2 regions of the Vibrio sp. YT-19(2023) genome follow, and region 2 is predicted to be linked to the other one. Evidence: predicted binding sites of a transcription regulator. Region 2 holds the regulator's gene; the other holds the start of a gene.
The links. Region 2 encodes MetJ, which represses methionine synthesis genes. Its sites were predicted from a motif close to TTAGACNTNTANANGTCTAA; they were not measured.

Region 1: the regulator MetJ is predicted to act here: its motif matches at 2,670-2,689, upstream of metE (5-methyltetrahydropteroyltriglutamate--homocysteine S-methyltransferase).

The regions. Positions count from the first base shown of each region.
Region 1 covers NZ_JAWOQN010000012.1:26,028-29,903, reverse strand. Annotated here, with positions in the region: gene R7E78_RS10990 (GspS/AspS pilotin family protein) at 1-70, shown strand, start outside; gene metE (5-methyltetrahydropteroyltriglutamate--homocysteine S-methyltransferase) at 204-2,486, opposite strand; gene metR (HTH-type transcriptional regulator MetR) at 2,768-3,679, shown strand; gene R7E78_RS10975 (DUF4250 domain-containing protein) at 3,701-3,876, opposite strand, start outside.
Region 2 covers NZ_JAWOQN010000063.1:3,199-7,074, reverse strand. Annotated here, with positions in the region: gene bfr (bacterioferritin) at 1-56, shown strand, start outside; gene R7E78_RS23545 (malic enzyme-like NAD(P)-binding protein) at 263-1,540, shown strand; gene metJ (met regulon transcriptional regulator MetJ) at 1,654-1,974, opposite strand; gene R7E78_RS23535 (O-succinylhomoserine (thiol)-lyase) at 2,200-3,360, shown strand; gene R7E78_RS23530 (bifunctional aspartate kinase/homoserine dehydrogenase II) at 3,376-3,876, shown strand, end outside.

The DNA.
Region 1 (3,876 bases), on a different contig from region 2:
ACGTAATTCTCGCGGTCAGTTGATGGCAGATGAGTTGGTTTCCGCACAGACTTGTACTCAGGTGAAGTAGCTACAGTAATTTTTGTTGCTTTCGGCATGAGACGATGATTCGCTATTATTGGATAATCTGAAAACGAAAGTTAACAATTAAGAATAGAAAAACGGAGACCACAGTCTCCGTTTTTATTTGCTGTAACGATGTGTTACGCCAGCTCAGCACGGAGCTTCTTCGCCGCTGAAACCAGATTTGCCAATGCGGCTTCTGTCTCCTTCCAGTTTCGTGTTTTCAGACCACAATCTGGGTTTACCCACAAACGTTGAGCCGGAATTTTTTCTGCCGCTTTCTTGATTAAACCTTCAATCCATTCTTCCGTAGGAATGTTTGGTGAGTGAATGTCATAAACACCAGGGCCAATTTCGTTCGGGTAATTGAACTCTTCAAATGCTTTCAGCAGCTCCATATTTGAGCGAGATGTTTCAATGGTAATGACGTCCGCATCGAGTGCCGCAACCGAATCAATGATTTCATTGAACTCGCTGTAACACATATGAGTGTGAATCTGAGTTTCTGGTTTTGCACTTGCCGCAGAGACCTTAAACGCATTTACGGCCCATTCTAAGTACGCTTTGTGATCGCGTTTTTTGAGTGGTAAACCTTCTCGAATGGCTGGCTCGTCAATTTGAATGATATTGATGCCTGCATCTTGCAGGTCAGACACCTCATCACGTAGTACCAAAGCAAGTTGCTGCGCAATTTCTTGACGTGTGATGTCTTCACGTGGGAACGTCCAACATAAAATCGTTACTGGTCCAGTCAACATGCCTTTCATCTGTTTGCTGGTTAGCGATTGTGCGTACGTCGACCATTCAACTGTGATCGGTTTTTCACGTTCAATGTCAGCAACTACAATGGCAGGTTTCACACAGCGAGAACCATAACTCTGTACCCAACCAAATTTGGTCGTTTGAAAACCCGCCAAGTTCTCAGCGAAGTATTCCACCATGTCGTTACGCTCTGCTTCACCATGAACTAGCACATCTAGGTCGAGCGCCTCTTGACGTTTTACTGCGTCAGCAATATGTCCTTTAAGTGCTTGGATATATTCAGACTCAGATAATTGACCTGTACGATAAGCACTGCGCTGAACACGAATTTCACCCGTTTGAGGGAAAGAACCGATTGTCGTGGTTGGCAACAGAGGCAAGCCCAATACTTCAGCTTGATGCGCAGCACGCTCCGCGTAAGGTGCGCTGCGCTCGGCAAGTGATGCAGTAATACTGTTTAAACGTGCTTGAACTTGTGGCTTATTCACATGCGTTGCCGTTTTACGTGCTTTGATTGGCTGGCTATAGGTATCACAAGCGAGAATCGCATTTTGATCACCATCGAGCGCTCGGCCAAGCAAGGCGACTTCTGCCACTTTTTGTTTTGCAAAGGCAAACCAACTTTTTACTTCTTCGCTCAGTTCTGTTTCCAGTGCTAAATCAACAGGGCTATGTAGCAGAGAACATGAACTGGCAACCCAAAGTTTGTCGCCCAGTTTCTCTTTGACTGGCTGTAGACGCTCGAGTTGGGCACTTAAATCCGAACGCCACACGTTACGACCATTCACAACGCCAGCAGAAAGCACCCACCCCTCCGGTAACTTGGCAACCACATCGTCAAGCTGCTGAGGGGCGGCAGATAAATCGATATGCAAACCATCCACCGGTAGCTCTACAATTTTGTCTAGCGTATCGCTTACGGAGTCAAAGTACGTCGTTAGCAGCACTTTTACATCGCTTCGAATCACTTGGTAGGCTAGCTTAAACGAATCAGCCCATTTGCTTTCTAGCTCCAGTGACAAAATTGGCTCATCAATCTGAACCCACTCAACACCTTGACTTGCTAGCTTTGCCAAAATAGCTTGGTAAGCAGTAAGTAAGCGTGGTAGCAGGGTTAAGCGGTCAAACCCTTCTTCGACCTCTTTGCCCAAGTAAAGGTAACTGACTGGACCAAGCAAAACAGGCTTCACTTGGTGGCCAGCTTGAAGCGCTTCGTTGACTTCTTCAAACAGTTGCGGCCAGCTCACTTCAAACGTATCGTCCTTGCTGAATTCAGGGACAATGTAATGGTAGTTTGTGTTGAACCATTTGGTCATATCCGATGCCGCAGCGCCCGCACAGCTGCAACCCGCCTGAGATTGACCGCGACCCACTTTGAACAACGTATCCAGGTTAGGGAAACCATCAGCGTGACGCTTTGGCACATGACCCAATAGCAACGTGGTCGTCAGTACATGATCGTACCAAGCGAAGTCGCCAGCGGTGGCAAAACTCAGACCAGCATCCGTTTGTGTTTGCCAGTTTTTGGCGCGTAGATCTGCCCCAACCTTTTTAAGCTCAGCTTGATCAATTTCTCCTCGCCAGTATTTCTCCTGAGCGAATTTTAAATCTCTTTTTTCACCAATGCGTGGATAACCTAGTATGTGAGTCGTTGTCGCCATGTCCCTATTCCTTTCTCAATTTTGTTCAATTTGTTTGGATCAGAGCATCTTTCGGTAAAGAATAAGATGTCTGGATGGCTAAACTATCGCTCTCATCTGATATTAGAACAACGTCCATTTATTCAACTTGTTTATTAAAAAAATTCATCATGAAGCGACATGATTCGCAAATAAAAACAACAAATAGACGTCTAGACGTTTACATATCCATTTTTTGTCGTTAAGTTATTTACACGATTGCTATTCTGTTCATAGCGAGCAACAAAGGATGAAAGGAATTCATGATAGAGCTAAAACATTTGCGGACACTCACTTCGCTTCGAGACACTGGCTCTCTAACGGCGACAGCGACCGCTTTGCATCTCACTCAGTCGGCACTGTCTCATCAGATCAAAGATTTGGAGGCGCGAATTGGAGGGCAACTGTTCCTGAGAAAGACTCGTCCGGTGAAGTTCACTTCTGAGGGAGAAATCCTATTGCGTCTTGCAGAAGATATCCTTCCGAAACTCGCAAGAGCAGAAAATGATTTAGCGAGCTTGAAAGAGGACGTCAATGGCCGATTACATATGGCCATTGAATGTCACTCTTGCTTCCAATGGCTAATGCCTGCACTTAGGGAGTACCAACTTGCTTGGCCTAGCGTAACATTGGACTTTTCCTCTGGTTTTGGCTTTGAACCACTCCCAGCTCTATTGGCAGGCGAACTCGATCTCGTTATTACTTCCGATATCCAACCTCGATCCGAAGTCCACTACGAGCCTCTATTCGACTTTGAAATGCGTTTAATTACCGCAACCAACCACCCATTGGCGGAAAAAGAAATTATTGATCCGCAAGATCTCGCAGATCAAACCATGCTCTCTTATCCTGTTCAAAAACAACGGCTAGACGTCGTAAAACACTTTCTTCAGCCAGCAGGAATAGAACCTGCGAAATGGAAGCAAGCCGACAACACTCTCATGTTAGTTCAGATGGTCTCTGCTGGATTGGGGGTGGCCGCACTACCCAATTGGGCGATTTCTGAATTTTCTCGCCAAGGTCTTATTACCAGTAAACCTTTCGGCCAAGGCTTATGGCGTCGCTTGTTTGCTGCAACGCGTCACTCAGAGAAAGAAAAGCGTTACTTACAAGCTTTTTTCGCAACCGCGAGGCTACAATGTAAAAGCCACCTTGACGGAATCAAGGTGGCTTAAAAGATTTGGGTTATGAAAGGCTTAGCGTTGATATGCTTTAAATTGGTTAGTCAATGGATCGTACTGATAACCGAGCATATCAAGCTTGCCGACTACAGACTCTACATCCATCTCATACACTGATACTAACTCGTCAAAACTGTCGCACTCTAAACGTAGCTTTTCGTTGACGATACCTAGCAAAATAGTGCTGTCCA
Region 2 (3,876 bases):
TTGAAATGTCTGGTATTGAGAATTATCTCCAAGCGCAATACGTGGACGAAGAGTAACGATACTTTCTGAGTTTGCATACTCCAATAATAGTAAGAAGAAAGAGCACCTGACTCGAAAATCAGGTGCTTAACCCCGTTATCTGGTCTAATCTCTTTTATTATCGGCTTTTTAAGGATATTGCTCGCAATCTTGCCTATGAAGTTTGATTTCTATCCGATAGAATTTATGCCCCCTTACCTAAAAATAAAAAAGAGAAACGTCCATGTCTGAAGACAACCACCAAGCAGCCACTCCAGAAGAAGAACATCGCCAAAAAGCATTGGATTACCATGCTTATCCAACTCCAGGAAAGATTGCTGTCGAACTGACAAAGCCTGCGGAAACGGCGGGTGATCTTGCCCTTGCTTACAGCCCTGGTGTTGCAGAGCCAGTGCGTGAAATCGCACAAAACCCGGATAACGTGTACAAGTACACTGCAAAAGGGAACATGGTTGCTGTTATTTCTAACGGTACCGCTATTCTAGGTCTAGGTAACCTAGGTCCACTTGCATCTAAGCCAGTGATGGAAGGTAAAGCGTTACTGTTTAAGCGTTTCGCAGGTCTTGACTCTATTGATATTGAAGTTAAGCACCGCACGATCGATGAATTTGTTGATACTGTTGCGAGCATTGCAGACACTTTTGGCGGTATCAACCTTGAAGATATTAAAGCACCAGACTGTTTTGAGATTGAAAAGCGTCTGATTGAACGTTGTGATGTACCAGTATTCCACGATGATCAACATGGTACTGCTATTGTAACGGCAGCGGGTATGCTGAATGCAATCGAACTTCAAGGTAAGAAACTTGAAGATTCAACAATTGTTTGTCTTGGCGCTGGCGCTGCCGCTGTAGCTTGTATGGAGCTTCTGATCAAATGCGGCGCAATGCGCGAAAAAATCTACATGCTAGATCGCAAAGGTGTGATTCACACTCGTCGTGATGATCTTAATGAATATAAGCAGCTATTTGCGAACAATACAGATAAGCGCACACTAGAAGACGTGATTGAAGGTGCAGATCTGTTCCTAGGTGTATCTGGTCCAAACCTATTGCCAGCGGAAGCGTTGAAGTTGATGGCAGATAAGCCAATCGTATTCGCATGTTCTAACCCGGATCCTGAAATCAAGCCGGAACTTGCTCACGCAGTTCGTGATGACTTGATCATGGGTACTGGCCGTAGTGATTATCCTAACCAAGTTAACAACGTATTGTGTTTCCCATTCATTTTCCGCGGTGCTCTTGATGTGCGTGCAAGTGAAATCAATGATGAAATGAAACTTGCAGCCGTTGAGGCGATTCGTGAGCTAGCAAAAGAGCCTGTACCTGAAGCCGTATTGAAGGCTGCAGGTGTTGATAAGCTAGAGTTTGGTGCGGACTATATTATTCCAAAACCAATGGATTCACGTTTGCTACCACGTGTTGCAAAAGCGGTTGCTCAGGCGGCGGTTAATTCAGGTGTAGCTCGTATCGAGATGCCTGAAAACTACATGGCAGAGTAATATATCTTTCAGATGTGATACACAAAAATGGGACGCTATTGCGTCCCATTTTTTATGTCATTCATTTGGCTCGAGGCAAGAGTCATTACCTGAAACCTCTTATCAGGCTTTTTTTATTCTTCGTCGAATGACTCAAATTCGATGCCCATTTCCGTCATCAGCGCTTTTACTTCTGTTGGAATATCATCAGGACGGTCTTTACGAAGGTCTTCATCTGTCGGAAGTGGCTGACCTGTGTACGCGTGCAAAAATGCCTCGCATAGCAATTCGCTATTGGTTGCATGGCGTAAGTTATTGATCTGACGGCGAGTACGCTCATCAGTTAGCACCTTTAAAACTTTTAGCGGGATAGAGACGGTAATTTTTTTTACTTGTTCGCTTTTTTTGCCGTGCTCTGCATATGGGCTAATGTATTCGCCATTCCAGTCAGCCATTGCACACCTTCATTTATGTAATCGGTTAAAAATAATTTAGGTGCTGATTTTAGCTGCATTTACCGCCATAAGCAAAGACATATAGACGTCTAGAAGTGTTGACGTCTCATTTTTTGACGAGTAAAGTGAACATAACAGCAAAGGAAGCGTGTTGATCACTTTATGTTACTCATTAGATATAGCGCATTCCTATTTAGAAGTCATTACCCGTGAAAGGATACACCCATGAGCACTCGCAAACCTGCGACCATTGCAGTACGCACTGGTATTGAATCAGACAGCCAATATCATGCTGTCGTTCCACCTATTTATCTTTCCACTAACTATGGTTTTCCTGCTTTTGGTGAAGTGCCCAAGTATGATTACACACGATCTGGTAATCCAAACCGCGGACTGTTGGAAAGTGCGCTATCTGAACTTGAGTCTGGAAAAGGAGCGGTTGTTACTAACTGCGGTACGTCGGCATTAAATTTATGGGTTTCCGCTTTTCTCGGCCCAGATGATCTCATTATTGCTCCTCACGATTGTTATGGCGGCACCTATCGTCTTTTTAATACCCGAGCTAGCAAAGGCGATTTTAAGGTTCAGTTTGTCGATCAATCAGACGAACAGGCTTTAGATGCTGCATTGGCACAAAAACCAAAACTCATTTTGCTAGAAACTCCGTCAAATCCTCTGGTTCGCGTAGTGGATATTGCAGCTACTTGTGAAAAAGCGAAACAAATCGGCGCGTTAGTTGCGGTGGACAATACCTTTTTGACACCCGTGTACCAAAAACCTTTAGAGCTAGGTGCGGATTTTGTTATCCACTCCACAACAAAGTACATCAACGGTCATTCGGACGTAATTGGTGGAGTAATCATCACCAACACAGAGGCGCATGCAGAAGAGCTTGCATGGTGGGGCAATTGTATTGGTGCAACGGGCACACCTTTCGATAGTTATATGACGCTGCGAGGTATTCGTACGCTTGGTGCTCGTATGCGAGTACATGAGGAGAGCTCACAGCAGGTACTGGCTTACCTACAGAAACAAGCGTTAGTTAAAACTATCTATCATCCAAGCCTGCTGGAACATCCAGGTCATGACATCGCTAAAAAGCAGCAAACGGGCTTTGGCTCTATGTTGAGTTTTGAGTTTGCTGGTTCGTTTGAACAGTTAAAGGTGTTTGTGAAAGAGCTCCAACTGTTTTCATTAGCAGAGTCATTAGGTGGTGTAGAAAGTTTGATTTGCCACCCAGCATCCATGACGCACCGTGCAATGGGTGAGGAGGCGTTGGCGGAGGCTGGGGTCTCTCATCAACTATTGCGTTTGTCTGTCGGTTTGGAAGATGCACAAGACCTCATCACAGATTTAGAACAAGCGTTCGCTAAAGCTACCCAGTAATAGGAGACGATAACAATGACTGTACAACGTCAGCTGCATAAGTTTGGTGGCAGTAGCTTAGCAAACCCAGAATGCTACTTACGCGTTGTGGGTATTCTCAAGGAGTATTCGACAGAAAATGATCTGGTGGTCGTCTCTGCTGCAGGAAAAACCACTAACCGCTTGATTGAGTTTTTGGAAGGGTTAAATAAAGATGGCCGAATTGCGCATGAAGCGCTTCAAAGCTTAAGACAGTTTCAAACTGAGCTAATAGAAAGCTTGTTGGAGAGTGAAGCAAAAGAAGAGCTGTTAGCTTTATTACATGATGAGTTCAGTACTCTCTCGGAGCTGACTGCACCACTCACTAATGCGCAAAAAGCCGCGGTACTGGGGCACGGAGAAGTATGGTCTGCTCGCCTATTGGCCGCGTTATTATCTCAACGTTCTATCCCTGCGGTTGCACAAGATGCACGAGCGTTTTTACGTGCAGAAGCGGGAACTCAACCAGAGGTTGATCGCGCTCGTTCATACCCTTTA